Regions from separate parts of the Cellulomonas sp. C5510 genome, predicted to be linked through region 1. Evidence: predicted binding sites of a transcription regulator. Region 1 holds the regulator's gene; each other region holds the start of a gene.
The links. The regulator HrcA, encoded in region 1, represses chaperone genes, less so after heat shock. The targets are predictions, from matches to a motif close to TTNGCACTCGNNNNNNNCGAGTGCNAA.

Region 1 (5,224 bases):
GTGCTGCCGCTGGCGTTGCGGTTCCTGCCGCGCGGCCGCCCCGGGACGTCCGCCGCGTCCGCGCGTCCGGGCCGCCCGCGGCTCGACGTGCCGGGTCTCGTGCTCGTGGCTGTCACGACGACGGCCGTGATGGTCCCGTTCGTCATCACCACCGGCGAGAGCGGCGACGACCCGGCGCGCTGGTGGTGGCTGGCGGTGGCGGCGGTGCTGGCCGTGGCCACGGTCGCGTGGGAGCGCGGGTACCAGCGCAGGACCGGGGCCGCCGTCCTCGACCCGCGGGTGCTGGGGGAGCCGTCGTTCCACAACGGGGCCCTGCTGGGCATGGCGTACTTCGCGGGGTTCACGGCCGTGTTCCTGGTGACCACGCTGTACCTGCAGCAGATCGCGGGGTTCACGCCGCTGCAGGCGGGTCTGGTCGGGATGCCGTTCGCGATCGCGTCGGCCGTGGCCGCGCAGCAGTCCGGCCGCCTGGTCGCGACGCGGGGCCGGGCGCTGGTCGTGGTGGGGCTGGTGCTCGTGCTCACGGGTCTCGTCGGCACGGACCTGGCGATCCGCCTGGTGGACCCGCCGGCGGTCGGCCTGGTGGTCGCCGGGACGCAGATGGTCGCGGGCGCGGGCAGCGGCCTGGTGATCTCCCCGAACCAGACGCTGACGCTCGCGCGCGTGCCGCTGGACCGGGCGGGCGTCGCGGGCAGCATGCTGCAGGTGGGGCAGCGGGTGGGGTCCGCGCTGGGTGTGGCCGTCGCGCTCTCGACGTACTACACCGCGCTGGCGGGCGGCGTGGAGGGGGGTGTCGCCGCGGGGCGCGCGCTGCTCGTGACGGTGTCGCTCGTCGCGGTGGCCCTGGCGGTCGGCGTCGTCGACCTGGTGGCGCGGCGGCGCGACCCGGAGGCGACCGGCGGGACGGCCGGACCCGGGGCCTCGGGCGCGGGCCGCAGGGCACCTGCCCGCGCGGCCGAGTAGAATTGGCACTCGCGTCCGGTGAGTGCCATCCCGGTGGTGCGTCCCGGCGGCCGCCGGACGGCGCGGCGGACGGGACGTGGGCGCCGGCGGACCGGGCGCGACGGACCGGGTGACAGGCATCGGGAGGTGGCGATGAGCGAGGACCGCAGGCTGGACGTGCTGCGCGCGATCGTGGAGGACTACGTCGCCACCCGCGAGCCCGTCGGCTCCCGCGCGCTGGTCGAGCGGCACGCGCTCGGCGTCTCGCCGGCCACCATCCGCAACGACATGGCCGCGCTCGAGGAGTCCGGCTACATCGTGCAGCCGCACACCTCCGCCGGCCGGGTGCCGACCGACAAGGGCTACCGGCTGTTCGTGGACCGGCTCGCGACCGTCAAGCCGCTGTCCGCGCCGGAGCGCCGGGCCATCGAGACCTTCATGGAGGACGCGGCCGACCTGGACGACGTGGTGGACCGCGCCGTCCGGCTGCTCGCCCAGCTCACGCACCAGGTGGCCGTCGTGCAGTACCCGTCGCTGCGGCGCACGGCCCTGCGGCACGTCGAGCTCGTCCCGGTCGGCGACCGGCACCTGCTCGTCGTCATCATCACCGACCACGGCCGTGTGGAGCAGCGCACCCTGGAGCTGGCCGAGCCGCTCGACGGAGCGGTCGTCGCCCGGCTGCGGGTCCGGCTGAACGTGGCGGCGGCGGGCCGCCGGCTCGCGGAGCTGGACGCCGTGCTGTCCGGGTTGTCCGACGAGTTCGAGCCCGTCGCGGCCCCGCTGGTCCGCGCCGTCGTCGCCGTCGTGGAGGACACGCTGGCCCGCGAGAGCGAGGAGCGCGTGGTGCTGGCCGGCACCGCGAACCTCGTGCGGGGCGGCGGCCAGGACTTCGCCCGCACCATCAGCCCCGTGCTGGAGGCGCTGGAGGAGCAGGTCGTGCTGCTGCGGCTGCTGACCGAGATGGCCGAGGACGAGGCGGCCGTGGCGGTGCGCATCGGCCGCGAGACCCAGCACGAGGGCCTCGTGGAGACCTCGTTCGTCACGACCGGCTACGGCGGGCCCGGCGACGGCGGTGGCGCCGCGGTCGCCCGGATCGGCTCGGTCGGCCCGCTCCGCATGGACTACCCCGGGACGATCGCGACGGTCCGCGCCGTCGCCCGCTACCTGTCCCGGATCCTCGCCGGGTGACCGGCCCCGACCGCACCACCCGCGCCCGCCCCCGCGGCGCCCCCGACCCGCGTCGACGCGCGCGACCGACAGGAAGTGACGAGTGAGCGACTACTACGAGGTGCTCGGCGTGGACCGCGACGCCACGCCCGAGCAGATCAAGAAGGCCTACCGCCGCCTGGCGCGCGAGCTGCACCCGGACGTGGCCGGTGCCGACGCCGCGTCGGAGGAGCGGTTCAAGGACGTCTCCCGGGCGTACGACGTCCTGTCCAACCCGGAGAAGCGCCGCATGTACGACATGGGTGCCGACCCGTCGTCCTCGGGCGGCGGCATGGGCGGGGGCTTCGGCTTCCAGGACATCTTCGAGACGTTCTTCGGTGCCGCTGCCGCGGGCGGGGCGCAGCGCGGCCCGATCCCGCGCGCCCGGCGCGGCCAGGACGCGCTCGTGCGGCTCGACATCGACCTCGCGGAGGCCACGTTCGGCACGCATCGCGAGGTTCCGGTGGACACCGCGGTGCTCTGCCCGACCTGCGGCGGCACGTGCTGCCGGCCCGGCACGTCGCCGCGCACCTGCGACGTGTGCGGCGGCCGCGGCAGCGTCCAGCGCGTCGCGCGCTCGTTCCTCGGCCAGGTCATGACCTCGCAGCCGTGCGCCGCCTGCCACGGGTTCGGCACCGTCATCCCCGAGCCGTGCACCGAGTGCGCCGGGGAGGGCCGCGTCCGGTCGCGCCGGGTGCTCGAGGTCGACGTCCCCGCGGGCGTGGACACCGGCACGCGCATCAAGCTCACGGCGCAGGGCGAGGTCGGCCCGGCGGGCGGCCCGGCGGGCGACGTGTACCTGGAGATCCGGGAGCGGCGCCACGAGTCGTTCGTCCGCGAGGGCGACGACCTGCACTGCACGCTGCAGGTCCCGATGACGGCGGCGGCGCTCGGGACGGTGCTCACGCTGGACACGCTGGACGGCCCTCAGGAGGTCGACCTGCGCCCCGGCACGCAGCCGGCGCAGGTGGTCACCCTGCGCGGGCTCGGTGTCGGGCACCTGCACGCCGGGGGCCGCGGCGACCTGCACGTGCACGTCGACGTCCAGGTGCCGACCGCGACGGACGACGAGCAGGCGGAGCTGCTGCGCCGGCTCGCGGCGCTGCGCGGGGAGGAGCGCCCGGAGGCGCGGCTGTCCGCGTCCACGCCGGGTGTCTTCGCGAAGCTGCGCGACAAGCTCGCCGGGCGCTGACACGTGACGGCACCCGTCTTCCTGGCCGAGCCGGGCGGTCTCGCGGCACTCGCGGCCGGCGACCTGTACCTGCTGGACGGCACCGAGGGCCGGCACGCGGGGGTCGTGCAGCGGCGGGCGCCGGGGGAGCGCGTCGACGTCGTGGACACGGCCGGCGTGCGGCTGGTCGGCGAGGTCGAGCACGTGGGCCCCGAGGGCGTGCACCTGCGCGTCCGGCACGTCGTCGTGGAGGCACCTCCCGCGCCGCGGCTCGTCCTCGTGCAGGCCCTCGCCAAGGGCGACCGGGACGAGCTGGCGATCGAGGCGGCCACGGAGGTGGGTGCCGACGGCGTCGTGCCGTGGCAGGCCGAGCGGTCGGTCGTCGTGTGGCGCGGGGACCGGGCGGCGAAGAGCCGCGCGCGCTGGCTCGGCACGGTGCGGACGGCGGCGAAGCAGGCCCGCCGGGCGCACGTCCCCGAGGTGGAGCTCGCGCTGGACTCCCCGGCGCTGGCGCGACGTGTCGGCGACGTGGTGGCCGCGGGCGGCGTCGCGCTGGTGCTGCACGAGGAGGCGACGGTGCCGCTGGGCGGGGCCGCGCTGCCCGCGGCGGGTGCCGGGACGGACGTCCTGGTCGTCGTCGGGCCGGAGGGCGGCATCTCGGAGCGGGAGGTCGCGGCGCTGGTCGGCGCGGGGGCGGTCACCGTCCGGCTCGGGCCGCACGTGCTGCGCACGTCGACGGCCGGCCCGGTGGCCCTGGGGCTGCTCGCGCAGCGGCTCGGGCGCTGGGGCTGAGGCGCCCGCCCGGGACGTCGGTCCTGGGCCGTACGTCTCATCCGTGACCTGCGTCACGGTCCTAGCGTCGAAGGTGGCAGCGAAGGCGCTCTCACCAGGGAACCGACCGTGAACACAGACGTACGGACCGGCAACGACGACCTCGCGGCGGGGGCAGCAGGACCCCGCCGCACCTCCCGGCGCTCCCGGCGCCTGCCCGTGCTGGGCGGGGCCGCCGGCGCGCTGGTCCTCCTGCTCGCCGGGTGCGGCGAGGCCGGCGCGGGTGCCGGGTCCGGTGCCGGATCGGGCGCCGGCGCGGGTGCCGTGCACGGCGGCGAGGCCAGCCTCGTGCTGCCCGACCTCGGCGCCGTGACCGTGCTCGGCGGGGTCTCCGGGCGGCTGCTGCTGGGCCTCGGGCTGGTGGTGTGCGTGCTGGGCCTGGCGTTCGGCGTCGCGTCGTACGTGCAGCTCCGCCGCCTGCCGGTCCACACGGCCATGCGGGAGATCTCCGAGCTCATCTACTCCACCTGCAAGACGTACCTCACGCAGCAGGGCAGGTTCCTCATGCTGCTGTGGGTGTTCATCGCCGCGGTGATCGTCGTGTACTACAAGGCGCTCGTCGGCTTCGAGTGGGGCCGGGTCGCGATGATCATCGGGTTCAGCCTGCTCGGCATGGCCGGGTCGTACGCGGTGGCGTGGTTCGGCATCCGCGTCAACACGTTCGCGAACTCCCGGACGGCGTTCGCGTCGCTGCGGGGCCGGCCGCTGCCGGTGCACCGGATCCCGATGAAGTCGGGCATGTCGATCGGCATGGTGCTCATCAGCCTCGAGCTGTTCATGATGCTGGTGATCCTGCTGTTCCTGCCGGCCGACGTCGCGGGCGCGTGCTTCATCGGGTTCGCGGTCGGCGAGTCCCTCGGCGCCTCGGCGCTGCGCATCGCGGGCGGCATCTTCACCAAGATCGCGGACATCGGGTCCGACCTCATGAAGATCGTCTTCAAGATCAAGGAGGACGACGCCCGCAACCCCGGTGTCATCGCCGACTGCACCGGTGACAACGCGGGCGACTCGGTCGGCCCGAGCGCGGACGGCTTCGAGACCTACGGCGTGACCGGCGTGGCGCTGGTGACGTTC
Region 2 (5,224 bases), 1.9 Mb from region 1:
TTCGACCTGCCGTTGCTCATGCCGACGAGCACCTCGACCTCGCGCTTGGTGAGCGAGACCTCGTCCCGGGAGGTGCCGGCCTGCACCGGCAGGTCCGCCCGGGCGACGGCGGGCGTGGGTGCGCTGGCGACGGCGCCGTGCGCGGGCACGGCGTCCGGGACGCCGGCGGGCAGTGCCGGGCTGGCGAGGATGTGGGCGGCGACGGCGGCGAGCTCCGCCCGGCCGACGTCCGGGGCGAGGTAGCCGCGCGCGCCGAGGGCGATCGCCCGGTCCAGGGCGATCTCGTCGCCCGGCACCGCGAGCATGACGACCGTCGACTGGGACGGCACGGCGCGCAGCCGCCGGATCGCCTCGACCGGGCCGGGCGACGGCAGGTGCGCGTCGAGCAGCACGATCGTCGGTGGCACCCGGCGAGCGAGCGTCACGAGCTCCTCGACCGTGGCGGCGGCGCGGACAGGAGCGAGCGCGGGGACCCCCAGTGCCGTCAGGACGATGCGCTCGCGCACCGCCGTCGACCCGTGGCACACCACGACGCCAGCCATCGACCTCCGCCTTCCGCCTGTGCCCGGTCCTGACGGACCCGGCTTCTAGGTGTATCGGCCGGATCAGGCGCGACGTTAGCGCGAACGGGTCACGGATCGGTCACCGGCAGACCGCGAGCACCTCGTGCACGAGACCGGGGACCGTGCGGACGCGGTACACCTCCGGCCCGCGGGGGACGGCCGGGGACGCCTCGTCGGGCACCATCGCGAAGACCGGCAGGTCGGGGTGCTGCTCCACGAGCGCCGCCAGCGTGGCGAGGTCCGGGGCCGGCTGCTCGCTCGTGAGCACCACCGCCGACGGCGACGTCATCGCGGTGATCTCCAGCAGCCGGTGCCGCCCGGTCGGCCCGGCGACGACGCGCGCGTCCACGCCCGCGTCCGCCAGCGCCCCCGCCAGCACGTGCAGCGACAGCGGCCTCGGCTCCCCGGGAGCGGCCAGCAGCAGCGCGATCCGCCGACGGGACGGGTGCCCCGGCACCCGCCCGGACCGGTCGCGGAGCACCGCGAGCGCGGCGGCGACCACGAGCGCGTCGGGCTCGTCGCCGGGGCGCGCCAGCACGGTGCGGGAGGCGATCCCGGCGCGCGCCGGGGCGACCAGCTCCGACCACCACCGCGTCAGGTCGGTGCCGGCGGGCACGGCGAGCAGGCGGGCGACCTCGCCGGCGTCGGCCCGCAGCGCGGCGTCGATCACGGCGGTGGGCGTGGCGGGCCGTCCGGCGCGTGGCGGCACCCGCACGGTGCCGAGTGCCGTCACGCCGGCGAGGCCCGCGACCGGCGGGGTGCCCTCCGGGGCGTCGCCGACGTCGGGCACGGCGGTCAGGTGCCGCCCGGCAGGCTCCACCGCGGCGACGCCCTCCCGGGCGAGGCGCGCTGCGTCCGACGGCGGCACGCCGTCCAGCGTGAGGGCCCGCATCCTCATCAGCCGGGCCACGTCGGCCGCGCTGTAGCGGCGGTGCGCGCCCGCGGTGTGCTCGGACGGACCGAGGCCGTACCGGCGGTCCCACGTGCGCAGCGTCGCGGGCGCGACGCCGAGCCGACCCGCGACCGCGGCCACGGTCAGCGTCGGTGCGACGTCGCCGGCGTCCGGGGTCGGGAGCCCGGTCGGCGGCGTCGGGGCAGGCGTCCCCGCCGGGTCGGGCGGTCGCGACGCGTCGGCCGGGTGGCTCGGGTCGGCCGGCTCGGCCGGGTGGGTCGGCTCGGCCGGGTGGGTCGGCTCGGCCGGGTGGGACGGGTCGGCCGCATCCGTCGCGTCGGTGGCGTGCGGGCCCACCACCGGTCCCTGCCCCGCCGTGCCGCCGTCGTCGCTGTGCATCTCGTCCGTCTCGTCCGCGCCCGTCGTCTTCGCGCCCCGCCGATTGTGCCGGGGATGTGGCGCGGTTTCCACCGGCGGCTGACGCGTTCGGCAGGCGCCCCACCCGGGGAGATTCGCGCCCGGATCGCGTCATCGCAGGTGAGGTGAGCCACAAATCGCTTCACGTGAGATCTCGACACGGTCTTGAACAACTCCTGGCGCGGTTGTACTGTCTCCATCAGTGCAGTTCGACGCCGCGCCAGGGACCGAGGTCCCAGGAGGCGGGCGAACCGCCTCACTCGCACGATCAGCCCGGCGGCTCGCCGCCGGAGGTATGGAGGAGCACATGGCCGAGATCTCCCGCCTCCCGGGACCCGTGATGGAGCTCTGGGAGTGGCAGTACGAGGGGGCCTGCCGGGACGCCGACCAGGACCTGTTCTTCCACCCCGAGGGCGAGCGCGGGGCGGCCCGTCGGCGCCGCGCCGAGGCGGCCAAGGCCATCTGCGCCACCTGCCCGGTCATCAACGAGTGCCGCGAGCAGTCCCTCACGGTCCGCGAGCCGTACGGCGTGTGGGGCGGCCTGTCCGAGGACGAGCGCGCCGCCGTCCTCGCCGCCGGGCGCACCCGGACCCAGGTGGTCTGACCCCACCCCTGACGTGGCGACCGCCGCGGTGCGATACCGCCCGGTCGCCGATCACGACGACGAGGCCCCCATCCGCGTGCGGAGGGGGCCTCGTCGTGCGCGTGGGACCGACGCGCGCGTCCGCCGACGGCGGGACGCCGACCGCACGGCCCGGGAGGTGGGCCGGCCGCGGCCGGCCCACCGGCCCGTGCACGACGAGGCCCCCCTCCGCGGACGGAGGGGGGCCTGGTCACCGGGCCGGCCGCTCAGGGCCGGCGCGGTGTCACTTGGTGACGATCGCGAGGATGTCGCGGGCGGAGAGGATCAGGTACTCCTCGCCGTCGTACTTCACCTCGGTGCCGCCGTACTTGCTGTAGATGACCTTGTCACCGACGGCCACGTCGAGCGGGACGCGGTTGCCGTTGTCGTCGACGCGGCCCGGGCCGACCGCCAGGACCTCGCCCTCCTGGGGCTTCTCCTTGGCGCTGTCCGGGATGACCAGACCGGAGGCGGTCGTCTGCTCCGCCTCGAGCGTCTTGACGACGATGCGGTCCTCGAGCGGCTTGATGGAGACCGACACAGCGGACCTCCCCTTCGCGTGTGAGTGCTGCCTGATGTCCGTTGCCGCACCGTGCTCACGGCCGACGTCGTCGCGGGTGCCGGCGGCCGTGCGGGGCGGTTGGCACTCCCGGTACGAGAGTGCCGATCAGCACTCTAGGAACCCGTTAGCACTCGGTCAAGGCGAGTGCCAGCGCCGACCGGCCGCGCCGGGTCCGCGGGGGCGCGCCGTGCGAGGATCGCGGCATGGACGCGTCCGGCCTCGCCAAGCTGCTCAGCCCCGAGGGCTGGGCCCTGCTGTCGGCGCTGCCCCCGTACGACGAGCACCACGCGATGGCGCTGTCGGAGCGGTTGCGGCGTGACGGGTTCGCCGCCGACCTCGTCGCGGCCGCCCTCACCCAGTCCCGGCTGCGCGCGCGGGCGCACGCCAAGCTCGGGGAGTTCGCCGACGGCATGCTGTTCACCCCCGCCGGCCTGGAGCAGGCCACGCGTCTGGTCGTCGCGGCGCAGCACGCCCGTCGGTACCAGGCCGCAGGCGTGCAGCGCGTCGCGGACCTCACGGCCGGGATCGGCGCGGACGCGATGGCGTTCGCGGGCGTCGGGCTGCGGGTGCTGGCCGTCGACGCGGACGAGACCACCGCCGCGCTCGCGACCGTCAACCTGCGCCACTTCCCGGAGGCCGAGGTGCGCCACGGCGACGGCCTGGCGACCGACCTGGAGGCCGAGGGCGTCGACGGCGTGTACGCCGACCCCGCCCGACGCACGGCGGGCGGCAGCCGCGTGTTCGACCCGTCGGCGTACGCCCCGCCGCTGGACGCCGTCCTGGCGCTGCGCGGGCGCGTGCCCGCGCTGGGCCTCAAGCTCGGCCCCGGCGTGCCGCACAGCGCCCTGCCGGACGACGCCGAGGCGCAGTGGGTGTCCGTGGACGGCGACGTGGTCGAGCTCGGGCTCTGGTTCGGCCCGCTCGCCCCGGAGGGGCCGGGACGGTCCGCGCTCCTGCTCGGGGGCTCCGGCGGGTCGGTGCTGCTGCGCGGCGGTGCCGCGACCACCGACCCGCACCCGCCCGTCGGGCCCGTCGGCGCCTACCTGTACGAACCGGACGGTGCGGTGATCCGCGCGGGGCTCGTGGCCGAGGTCGTCGCCGACGTGCAGGGCCGCCTGCTGGACCGCACCATCGCGTACGTGACCTCGGACGCGCTGCACACCACGCCGTCCGCCACGGCGTACCGCGTGCTGGACGACCTGCCGTTCGGGCTGAAGCGACTGCGGGCGTACCTGCGCGAACGGGACGTCGGCGCGCTGACCGTCAAGAAGCGCGGCACGGCGGTGGTGCCCGAGCAGCTCCGGCGGCAGCTCGACCTGCGGGGCTCCGTCCCGGCGACGATCGTGCTGACGCGGGTCGCCGGCCAGCAGCGGGTGCTCCTCGTCGAGCCGGTCGGCGCATGACGACGCCGGCGCGGCTGCCGTTCGCGCGGTCGGAGCGGTCCACCGTCGGCATCGAGTGGGAGCTCGCGCTCGTCGACGCGGACTCCGGTGACCTCCGACAGGTCGCCAGCACCGTGCTCGACGCCGTGCGACCGGCCGACGGCGACGAGCACCCCGCCATCAAGCAGGAGCTCCTGCTCAACACGGTCGAGGTCGTCTCCGGCGTCTGCCGCACGGTCGGCGAGGCGGGGGCCGACCTGCAGCGCGCGATCGACGAGGTCCGCACCGTGACGGACCCGCTGCGCGTCGAGCTGATGAGCGCCGGCACGCACCCCTTCGCCCGCTGGACCCAGCAGAAGGTCACCGACAAGGAGCGCTACGCCACGCTCATCGACCGCACGCAGTGGTGGGGCCGCCAGATGCTCATCTACGGCGTGCACGTGCACGTCGGCGTCGAGGACCGCGCCAAGGTGCTGCCGATCTCCCGGGCGCTGCTGACCTGCTTCGCGCACCTGCAGTCCCTGTCGGCCTCCAGCCCGTTCTGGGGCGGCAAGGACACCGGGTACGCGTCCAACCGGGCGCTGATGTTCCAGCAGCTGCCCACGGCAGGGCTGCCGTTCCAGTTCGAGCAGTGGGAGCAGCTCGAGGCGTACGTGGGCGACATGCTGCACACCGGCGTGATCGACGCGTTCGACGAGGTGCGCTGGGACGTGCGCCCCTCGCCGCGGTTCGGGACGGTCGAGACCCGCATCTGCGACGGCTCCCCCACCCTGCTGGAGGTCACGG
Region 3 (5,224 bases), 1.3 Mb from region 1:
TCAGGCTCGCCGCCACCCGCACGCGACCCTGCTGCGCGGTCCGCAGGGCCACCACCTCGCGCTCGAGGGCGTCCGAGGCGGCGAGCACGTCGCGGGCGCGCGCGAGCAGCGCGACCCCCGCGGGCGTCAGCCGGGTGCCGGACGCGGAGCGGGTGAGCAGCGTCAGGCCCGTCTGCCGCTCCAGGCGGCGCAGTCCCGTGCTGACGGACGGCTGGGCGAGGCCCAGGGCGCGGGCGGCGGCCGAGAGGGAGCCGTGCGCGTCGACCGCGTCGAGCAGCTCGAGCGCGCCCAGCGGCGCACGGCGACCCGCAGCCGGAGCATCATCCATAGCCTCAGGCTAGAGGGTGCGAGCGAGCTCGACGTTCCGCGGGACGGCCCGGGGTCGGATCGTGGAGGCGTGACCCGACCGCAGCCCACCGACCGCCCCGCGCTCGCCGATCCCCGGGCCGCCGCGTCCCCGGCGACGACCGGGGGCCCGCCCGCCTCGTCCCTCGCCGCCGCACGCCGCCTGGCGCCGGGGATCGCCGCGGCGGTGGCCGTCGCCGCGCTCTGCGTCGGCCTGACCACGGTCGTCCCCGTGCTGCCGGGCCTGCTCGTCGCGATCGCCCTCGGCGCCGTCGCCCGTTCGGCGGGTGCCGTCCCGGCATCCCTCGAGCCCGGGCTCGCCTGGACGAGCCGCCGCCTCCTGCGGGCCGGCGTGGTCCTGCTCGGCCTCCAGCTGTCCCTGGGCGATCTGCTGGGCCTCGGCGCCCGCGAGGTCGCGGTCCTGCTCGTCACCGTCGCGGCGACCTTCTCCGCGACGCTGTGGCTCGGCCCGCGCCTCGGCGTCGGCCGCGCCCTGACCCTGCTGGTGGCGACCGGCTTCTCGATCTGCGGTGCCGCTGCCGTCGCGGGCATGAGCCCCGTCGCCGATGCCGACGAGGAGGACGTCGCGACCGCCGTCGCCCTGGTCACCGTGTACGGGAGCCTCGCGATCGTCGCGCTGCCGCTGCTCGCGGGCGTGCTGGGGCTGACCGACCGCACCGCAGGGCTCTGGGCCGGGATGTCCGTGCACGAGGTCGCCCAGGTCGTCGCCGCCGCGGGCACCGTGTCCGCCGCCGCGCTCGCGGTCGCCGTGGTCGCGAAGCTCGCGCGCGTCCTGCTGCTCGCGCCGCTCGTCGCCGGTGTCGGCGTCGTCCGCCGCCGTGCCGGGGGTGCCGTCGCGGGACCCGGCCGTCGCGCGCCGCTCGTCCCGCTGTTCGTCGCGGGGTTCGTCGTGGCCGTGCTGGTGCGGTCCGCCGGCCTCGTCCCCGACGCGGTCCTGCCGGCGGTGAAGCCCGTGACGACCCTCGCGCTCGGCGCCGCGATGACCGCCCTCGGCACGCAGATCCACGTCGGGCGCCTGGTCCGCACCGGCGGACGGCCCCTCGCGCTCGGCGCGGCGTCGACCGTCGTCGCCGCTGCCGTCAGCCTCGGCGGCCTGCTGCTGGTGGGGTGATCGGGGGCACCTCCGGCTCGCGGAGGGCAGCCGCGGCTCCGACCACGTCCGTGCCACCGCGGGTCCGTCGACCCGGGCCTGGCAGGATCGGCGCATGACCCCGCCCGTGCTCGTCGTCGCCGCGGCGCTCGTCGACGACCTCGACGACCCGCGCGCGCTGCTGGCCGCCCGGCGCCGGTCGCCCGTGAGCCTGGCGGGGCGCTGGGAGTTCCCGGGCGGCAAGGTGGAGCCGGGCGAGGAGCCCGAGGCGGCGCTGCACCGGGAGCTGCGCGAGGAGCTCGGCGTGACGGTCGAGCTGGGGACGGAGCTGGCCGGGCCGGACGAGGGGTGCTGGCGGCTGACCGACCGGTACACGATGCGGCTGTGGCTGGCACGGGTCGACGCGGGCGAGCCGGAGCCGCTGGTGGAGCACGACGAGCTCCGGTGGCTGCGCCGCGGGGAGTGGCTGACGGTGCCGTGGCTGGACGCCGACGTGCGGATCGTGTCTGCGCTGGCGGCGGCCACCGAGGGGGCCGGTCGCCTCCCGACCGTGCCCTGACCTGGGAGTTCATCTGTTGGCGAACGAGCCGCGACAGGGTTAGCACTCCCGGTGCCCGAGTGCTAGAACAGGAGCTGTAGCCCCTTCCGGCGGGTGTGCCCGCCGGAGCAGCGCGATGGCCCCGGACCGGCCGGGGCCCGTCGGAGACGAGGAGGTGACGGGCTGTGGCTACGCGATTCGACCCGTTCCAGGAGATGGACCGGCTCATGGGCCAGGTGCTCGGCTCGCAGCGCGCGGCGGCGTCGATGCCGATGGACCTGTACCGCGCCGGTGACCACTACGTCCTGCACGTCGACCTGCCGGGCGCCGACCCGGGCTCGATCGACGTGAGCGTGGACGACCGCACCCTGACCATCCGCGCGCAGCGCACGGCACGCACGGAGGACGGCGTGCAGTGGCTCGCCAAGGAGCGCCCGGTCGGCACCTACGCCCGCCAGCTGACGGTCGGCCGCGGGCTCGACCTGGACGCCATCCACGCGTCGTACGCCGACGGCGTCCTGACGCTGACCATCCCGGTGGCCGAGGAGGCCAAGCCGCGGCGCATCGAGGTCCGGACCGGTGAGACACCGGCGACCATCGAGGCCACGGCCGACGCCCAGCACGCGGACGCCTGACGCCCGCACACCGGCGCCCCGGTCCCGTCACGGGACCGGGGCGCCGTGCTGCGGGGGCGCCCGCGGATCAGGCCGTCGTCGGCACGGACAGCGCGGCGCGCACAGCGCGGGTGGCCGCCAGCACGTGCTCGAGCGACGGCGTGACCTCGGCGTAGCCCCGGGTCTTGAGGCCGCAGTCGGGGTTCACCCAGAGCTGCGCGGGGTCGATCGCCCGGACCGCCTCGGTGAGCAGCTCGGTGACCTCGGCCTCGCTCGGCACCCGCGGGGAGTGGATGTCCCAGACGCCCGGGCCGATCCCGCGGGGGTAGCCCTCCGCGGCGATGTCCCCGAGGATCTCCATCTTCGAGCGCGCGGCCTCGATGGACGTGACGTCCGCGTCGAGCCCGTCGATCGCCCCGATGACCTCGCCGAACTCCGAGTAGCACAGGTGGGTGTGGATCTGGGTGTCCGGGCGGACGCCCGACGTGGCGAGGCGGAACGACCGCACCGACCAGTCGAGGTACGCCGCGTGGTCCGCCGCCCGCAGGGGGAGCAGCTCCCGCAGCGCCGGCTCGTCGACCTGCACGACCGCGGTGCCGGCGGCCTCCAGGTCGGCGATCTCGTCCCGCAGCGCCAGCGCCACCTGGTTCGCAGTGTCGGCCAGCGGCTGGTCGTCCCGCACGAACGACCACGCGAGGATCGTGACCGGCCCGGTGAGCATGCCCTTGACCGGCTTCGCGGTCAGGGACTGCGCGTACGTCGTCCACGGCACCGTGATGGGCGCCGGGCGGGCGACGTCGCCCCACAGGACGGACGGGCGCGTGCAGCGGGAGCCGTACGACTGCACCCAGCCGTTCTGCGTGACGGCGAACCCGTCGAGGTTCTCGGCGAAGTACTGCACCATGTCGTTCCGCTCGGCCTCGCCGTGCACGAGGACGTCCAGGCCGATCTGCTCCTGGAGCTCGACGACGTGGCGGATCTCCGCCCGCATGGCGTCCTCGTACTGCGCGGCCGTCAGCTCCCCGCGGGCGGACGCGGCGCGCGCCACCCGGATCTCCGGCGTCTGCGGGAACGAGCCGATGGTGGTCGTCGGCAGCACGGGCAGGCGCAGGCGCGCGGTCTGGGCGGCCTGCCGCTCCGCGAAGTCGCCGCGGCGGAACGCGTCCTCCGGCAGCGCCGCGAGCCGGTCCCGCACGTCGCGGCGCACCACGCCCGGCGCCTGGGCGCGGCTGCGGCGCGCGTCAGCGGCGGCGAGCAGCTCGGCGTGCACGGCCTCACGGCCCTCGCGCAGCCCGGTCGCGAGCGTGACGACCTCGCCGACCTTCTGGTCGGCGAACGCCAGCCAGGACCGCAGCGTCGGGTCGAGCGCCGGCTCGTCGTCGACGTCGTGCGGCACGTGGAACAGCGAGGTGGACGTCGCGACGGAGACCTGCGCGGCGCCCAGCGTCTCGAGTCCCTCCAGCGTCGCCAGCGCGGCGTCGAGGTCGGCGCGCCAGATGTTGTGCCCGTCGACCACGCCGCCGACCAGCAGCTTCGACCCGAGCCCGGGGACGTCGCCCGCCGGGGCCGCGCCGCGCACCAGGTCGAGCGCGAGGCCGTCGACGTCGGACGCGGCGAGCACGGGCAGCGCGTCGCCGAGGTCGCCGTAGGGCGCCGCCACGAGCAGGGCGGGGCGCTCGGACGCGGGGAGGTCCGTGGCGAGGGCGCGGTACGCGTCCGCCGCGGCGGCGAGCAGCCGGTCCGCGGGCACCCCCGTCGAGTCCGACACCAGCGCGGGCTCGTCCAGCTGCACCCACGTCGCCCCCGCCGCGGCGAGGTCCCGCAGCAGCGCCGCGTAGACGGGCAGCACGTCCGGCAGCCGGTCGATCGGCAGGAAGTCCTCCGGGGAGCCCTCCGCCGGCTTCGACAGCGCCAGGAACGTGACCGGGCCGACGAGGACCGGCCGGGTCAGGACGCCCTCCTCGAGGCCCTCCGCGAGCTCGCGGACCGGGCGGTCACCCGCGTAGCGGAACGCCGTCGTCGGGCCGATCTCCGGCACCAGGTAGTGGTAGTTCGAGTCGAACCACTTCGTCATCTCGAGCGGCAGGTCGGCGCCGCGGCCGCGCGCGACCGTCGAGTACCCCGCGAGGTCCAGGCCGCCGTCGGCGGTGAGCAGGTCCGCGAACCGCTCCGGCACGGCGCCGAGCACCGCGGCGGTGTCGAGCACGTGGTCGTAGAACGAGAACGCGCTCGGGATGGCCGGCAGCCGGGTGTCGAGCCCGAGGCCCGCGAGCCGCTCGCGGGTGCGGCGGCGCAGCCCGGCGGCGGTCGCCTCCAGCTCGTCGGCGGTCGTGCGGCCGGCCCAGAACGCCTCGATGGCCTTCTTGAGCTCGCGGCGCGGCCCGATCCGGGGGTAGCCCAGGACGGTGCCGGCGGGGAACGGGTGGGTCAGGTGGGTCATCTCTCGCCTCAGGTGGTCGGGACGGGGGTCGGGGTCGAGGGCGCGCCGGTCGCGACCCGGCTGTGCGCCCGGGGTGCGTCGCCGCCCAGGCCCGCGCCCTCGAGCAGGTCGAGCGCCGGGCCGTGCTGGTTGAACGTGTAGAGGTGGACGCCGGGCGCGCCGCCGTCGAGCACCCG
Region 4 (5,224 bases), 770 kb from region 1:
GACCGTGTCCGCCGTGCTCTGGGCCGCGTCCTGGGACGGCACGCTGCCGGTCATCGGCCGGGGCGACGACACGAACGCCTCGGCGCCCCCGCCGTCCAGCCCCTCCGCCAGCCCGGACGACACGGGTGCGGCCCCGACGGAGGAGACCTCCGAGGAGCCCCCTGCGGACGAGGTGCCGCCCCCGGCCCCCGACCTGTCCGTGCCGGTCCGCGTGCTCAACGCGGCGAACATCAGCGGCCTCGCGGGCGGTGCCGCGGAGCAGCTCGAGGGCGCCGGGTTCACGGACGTCACCGCCGGGAACGGCAACGCCGGCGGCAGCACCGCCTCCACGGTTTTCTACGCGAACGCCGACCTCGCGGTCACGGCGCAGCAGGTCGCGGCCACGCTCGGGCTGACGAACGTGGTCGAGTCGGCCGAGGTCGCGGACCAGGGTGTCGTGGTGCTCCTGCTGGCCGACTTCGCAGGCTGAGGGTCCGCCCGCCTCTTCCGCCCGTGAGGGGGCGCGGCTACGCTCGGCGCGTCGCGGTGCCTGCCCGCCGGCCCGCCGGGGGACGGGGGCCGTCGTCGACCGGTCACGTCGTCATCAGGAGCACCGCATGCCGCAGGGAACCGTCAAGTGGTTCAACGCCGAGAAGGGCTACGGGTTCATCACCCCGGCCGACGGCGGTCAGGACCTGTTCGTCCACTTCAGCGCCATCCAGACGAACGGCTACCGGACCCTGGAAGAGGGTCAGTCGGTGGACTTCGAGGTCGGCCAGGGCACCAAGGGCCCGCAGGCCGAGCAGGTGCGCCCGCTCTGAGAGCCCCGGCCGTCGGCGCGCCGGGTCAGCCGTCCAGCGCGTCGACGGCCAGCACCACGCACGCGGCGGTCCACGCCAGCGGCGCCACCGCCGCGGGCGAGCCGTCCGCGAGCACCTTCTCAGGCAGCGCGCCGAGCGGCGTCCGGTGGGCGTCGAGCCAGTCGAGCCGGGCCCGCGCGTCGTCCGGCCGGCCGTTCTCCGCGGCCACCAGGGCGTACAGCGCGGTCTGAGGCGTCCAGGAGATGCCGTCGCTCTTCCAGGCCGCACCGGGGGCCAGCCCGCCGGCCGGGCGCTCCATCGCCGCCGCCGAGGCCTGCCACGCGTCGAGCGCCCCGGCCAGCGGGCGCGGCTGGAGCGGCGGCAGGACGAACGCGCTCGCCGCGTCCGCGACGCTGCCGTCGGCGTACCGGCCGTACGCGGTGTCGTCGCCGAACGCCCGCTCGACGGCGTCCCGGGTGCGCCCGGCGGCCTCCCGCGCGGCGGCCGCCGCCTCCTCCTCGTCGAGCAGCTCCAGGAGCGCCGGCGCGGACTCCAGGCCGGCGAGCAGCGGCGCGACCGTCCCGAGGGTCAGCTCGTCCTCCGCCACCTCCCAGTAGTCGGGGGACGCGGGCGGCAGGCCGTCGCGGGCGGTCAGCGCGACCGCGCCGGCGGCCGACCGCGTCACGAGACCGCGGAGCCGCTCGGCGACCGGCTGCTGCCGGTCCGCGGGCTGCGCGGCGACCACCTCGCCGGCAGCCCACAGCGCCCAGCCCGTGCCGTCGGTCTGCGGCGCGCGGTCGTCCGGCGGCCCCGAGCCGTCGGGCAGGTAGCGCGCCTCGAACGACCCGTCGGGCGCCTGCACCCGCTCGAGGAACCCGAGCACGTCCAGGGCGTCGTCGCCGTGACCGGTCCGCGCGAGCGCGACCGCGACGAACGCCGCGTCGCGCGGCCACACGTAGCGCCACCGGTCGGTCCACGCGGCGACCGCCGCACCGTCGTCGAGCAGCAGGGTGCGCAGGTCCAGCAGCGCGTCGGCGACCATGTCCGCGTACGGCCCGTCCGCACCGCCGGGCAGGGATCCGGAGGCGAGCCACGCCCGCTGCTCCGCCGCGAGCACGTCGTCCGCCCGGCTCCCGGGGTCGTCGAGCACGCGTGTCCCCGCGTGCAGGGCCACCTCCGAGCCGACCGGGACGTCGACCACGGCCCCGTCGACGTCCAGGGCGACGCCGGCGGCGTACAGCGGCAGGGAGGCGTCGCGCGGGCCCGCCGAGCCCCACGCCACCAGCCCCGCGCCCAGCGCGGCCAGCAGCACGACGGCGGTGGCGCGGCGGGCGGGCATGCGCGGCAGGCTACCGGCCCCGGAGGGGCGCGTCGTGCGGCTCGTGCGGGCGCCCGCCCACGTCCGCCGAGGGCGGAGCGCCTTGCACTCACCAGGGTCGAGTGCTAACCATTGGTGTTAGCACTCTCGGGTCGAGAGTGACAGGATGACAACCCAGGCCGACCCGGTGAGGTCGCACCGCCCGACGGGACATGACCGGCGGGCCGGCGCGACCGTCCGTCGCGGGCACCGACCGGCCGAACCACGAGCCAGAGTGAAGGATCGATAGCCCCATGGCCAAGATCATTGCCTTCAACGAGGAGGCCCGTCGCGGCATCGAGCGGGGTCTGAACACCCTCGCCGACACCGTCAAGGTCACCCTCGGCCCCAAGGGCCGCAACGTCGTGCTGGACAAGAAGTGGGGCGCCCCCACGATCACCAACGACGGCGTCTCCATCGCCAAGGAGATCGAGCTCGAGGACCCCTTCGAGAAGATCGGCGCGGAGCTCGTCAAGGAGGTCGCGAAGAAGACCGACGACGTCGCGGGTGACGGCACCACCACTGCCACCGTGCTCGCCCAGGCGCTCGTGCGCGAGGGCCTGCGCAACGTCGCGGCCGGCGCGAACCCCATCGCCCTCAAGCGCGGCATCGAGCAGGCCGTCGAGGCCGTCACCGCCGCCCTGCTGGAGCAGGCGAAGGAGATCGAGACCAAGGACCAGATCGCCGCCACGGCGTCGATCTCGGCCGGCGACACCGCCATCGGCGAGCTCATCGCCGAGGCGCTCGACAAGGTCGGCAAGGAGGGCGTCATCACGGTCGAGGAGTCCAACGCCCTCGGCCTCGAGCTCGAGCTCACGGAGGGCATGCGCTTCGACAAGGGCTTCCTGTCGGCGTACTTCGTGACCGACCCGGAGCGCCAGGAGGCCGTCCTCGAGGACGCCTACGTGCTGCTCGTCGAGTCGAAGATCTCGAACGTCAAGGACCTGCTGCCGCTGCTGGAGAAGGTCATCCAGTCCGGCAAGCCGCTGTTCATCGTCGCCGAGGACGTCGAGGGCGAGGCCCTGGCCACGCTCGTCGTCAACAAGATCCGCGGCACGTTCAAGTCCGTCGCCGTCAAGGCCCCGGGCTTCGGCGACCGCCGCAAGGCGATGCTGCAGGACATGGCCATCCTCACGGGCGGCCAGGTCGTGTCCGAGACCGTCGGCCTCAAGCTCGACACCGTGGGCCTCGAGGTCCTCGGCCAGGCGCGCAAGATCGTCGTCACCAAGGACGAGACCACCATCGTCGAGGGTTCCGGCGACGCCGCGCAGATCGCCGGTCGCGTGAACCAGATCCGCGCGGAGATCGACAACTCCGACTCGGACTACGACCGCGAGAAGCTCCAGGAGCGCCTCGCCAAGCTGGCCGGCGGCGTGGCCGTCATCAAGGCCGGCGCGGCGACCGAGGTCGAGCTCAAGGAGCGCAAGCACCGCATCGAGGACGCCGTGCGCAACGCGAAGGCGGCCGTCGAGGAGGGCATCGTCGCCGGTGGTGGCGTCGCCCTCATCCAGGCGGGTGCCGTGGCCTTCGACAAGCTCGAGCTCACGGGTGACGAGGCGACCGGCGCGAACATCGTCAAGGTCGCGATCGACGCCCCGCTCAAGCAGATCGCGATCAACGCGGGCCTCGAGGGCGGCGTCGTGGCGGAGAAGGTGCGCAACCTCCCCGCCGGGCAGGGCCTGAACGCCGCGACCGGCGTGTACGAGGACCTGCTGGCCGCGGGTGTCAACGACCCGGTCAAGGTCACCCGCTCCGCGCTGCAGAACGCGTCGTCCATCGCGGCGCTGTTCCTCACCACGGAGGCGGTCGTCGCCGACAAGCCGGAGAAGGCCGCCCCGGCCGCCCCGGACGCCGGCGGCATGGGCGGCATGGACTTCTGAGCCACGCCGCGCGCGGGCGCTGAGCGCTCGCACCGCACACACGACGGGCCGGTCACCCCTCCGGGGGTGGCCGGCCCGTCGTGTGTCCACCGGCCCCGCCCGGCCCCGCCCGGCCCCGCCCGGCCCCGCCCGGCCCCGCCCGGCCCCGCCCAGCCCCGCCCAGGCCCGTCCGGCGAGTTCGGCAGTCCCAGTCGAGTTCGGCAGCTGGAGGTGCCGAACTCGCACGCGGAGTGCCGAACTCGCGGGGTGGGGTGGGGCGGGTGCGGGCGGGGGCGGGTGCGGGGTGGGTCGGTCAGGTCGGGCGGCGGTCGCGGGCGGGGACGCGCAGGCCCGACGCGCGCAGGCGGCGGATCAGCTCGCCGGCGGAGACCGGCTCGGCGCCCAGCGCCACGAGGGCGGGGTGCCGGTCGTCGGGCACGTCGTAGTGGTCGAGGTCGAACGCGCGCCGGGGCAGGCCGGCGCGGGCGGCGAACGCGTGCAGCTCGTCCAGGGACGTGTCGCTCACGAGGTGCGACCAGGTGCGGCCGTGCCGCGGCCAGAGCGGCGGGTCGACGAGGACCGTCACGCCCTCGGCCGCACCGGGTGCCGGTCGGCAGGCGTCGAGTCGGCCGGCGCGGCCGGGTCCGGACCGGCGGTGCCGGCCGCCGTCCCGTCGGAGCCGTCCTCGAGCTCGGTGAGCACCTTGTCGAGCTTGTGCAGCTCCGCGCCCAGGTTCTGCCGGGCGGGCTCCTCCCACGCGGCGCCCAGGGGGCTGACGAACAGGCTGGGCCGGGCGAGCAGCTTGCGGACGATGCGCTGCCGGGCGCGGATGTAGTCCGCCATGGGGATGTCGGCGTACTCCTCGCGCACGTCGTGCAGGTACGCCTTGTAGCGCTGCGGCTCCGCGGCCAGCATCGCGAGGTCGGCGTCGCAGAGCACGGCGCAGTCGAAGTCCGCGGGGTCGGCGCTGTGCCGCACCAGGGCGGTCACCAGCTGGTGGACGCGCTCGACCCGCTCGGCGGGGACGCCGAGCCCGGTGAGCTGCTCGCGGGCGAGGACACCCGAGGCGACCTCGTCCTCCCCGCCGCGGTTGGCGTACGCCGCGACGTGCGCCGCGTCGAAGACCGCGCCGTGGTACCAGGCCGCCAACCGGACCAGGTCGGGCTCGTGGGTCTCCTCGGCGAGCTCGTCGACGCGGGCGAGCACGTCGGTCAGGTGCCGCAGGTTGT

Region 2: the regulator HrcA is predicted to act here: its motif matches at 3,181-3,207, upstream of groES (co-chaperone GroES).
Region 3: the regulator HrcA is predicted to act here: its motif matches at 2,055-2,081, upstream of K5O09_RS00360 (Hsp20/alpha crystallin family protein).
Region 4: the regulator HrcA is predicted to act here: its motif matches at 2,200-2,226, upstream of groL (chaperonin GroEL).

The regions. Positions count from the first base shown of each region.
Region 1 covers NZ_CP081862.1:1,331,813-1,337,036, forward strand. Annotated here, with positions in the region: gene K5O09_RS06040 (MFS transporter) at 1-963, shown strand, start outside; gene hrcA (heat-inducible transcriptional repressor HrcA) at 1,096-2,130, shown strand; gene dnaJ (molecular chaperone DnaJ) at 2,213-3,340, shown strand; gene K5O09_RS06055 (16S rRNA (uracil(1498)-N(3))-methyltransferase) at 3,344-4,111, shown strand; gene K5O09_RS06060 (sodium-translocating pyrophosphatase) at 4,220-5,224, shown strand, end outside.
Region 2 covers NZ_CP081862.1:3,189,056-3,194,279, forward strand. Annotated here, with positions in the region: gene K5O09_RS14630 (response regulator transcription factor) at 1-542, opposite strand, end outside; gene K5O09_RS14635 (MerR family transcriptional regulator) at 643-1,854, opposite strand; gene K5O09_RS14640 (WhiB family transcriptional regulator) at 2,180-2,476, shown strand; gene groES (co-chaperone GroES) at 2,739-3,035, opposite strand; gene K5O09_RS14650 (class I SAM-dependent methyltransferase) at 3,260-4,459, shown strand; gene K5O09_RS14655 (glutamate--cysteine ligase) at 4,456-5,224, shown strand, end outside.
Region 3 covers NZ_CP081862.1:75,884-81,107, forward strand. Annotated here, with positions in the region: gene K5O09_RS00345 (LysR family transcriptional regulator) at 1-328, opposite strand, end outside; gene K5O09_RS00350 (YeiH family protein) at 398-1,477, shown strand; gene K5O09_RS00355 ((deoxy)nucleoside triphosphate pyrophosphohydrolase) at 1,572-2,015, shown strand; gene K5O09_RS00360 (Hsp20/alpha crystallin family protein) at 2,180-2,629, shown strand; gene metE (5-methyltetrahydropteroyltriglutamate--homocysteine S-methyltransferase) at 2,697-5,048, opposite strand; gene K5O09_RS00370 (methylenetetrahydrofolate reductase) at 5,057-5,224, opposite strand, start outside.
Region 4 covers NZ_CP081862.1:561,196-566,419, forward strand. Annotated here, with positions in the region: gene K5O09_RS02575 (LytR C-terminal domain-containing protein) at 1-469, shown strand, start outside; gene K5O09_RS02580 (cold-shock protein) at 597-800, shown strand; gene K5O09_RS02585 (glycoside hydrolase family 15) at 826-2,118, opposite strand; gene groL (chaperonin GroEL) at 2,391-4,016, shown strand; gene K5O09_RS02595 (DUF4031 domain-containing protein) at 4,309-4,581, opposite strand; gene K5O09_RS02600 (hypothetical protein) at 4,578-5,224, opposite strand, start outside.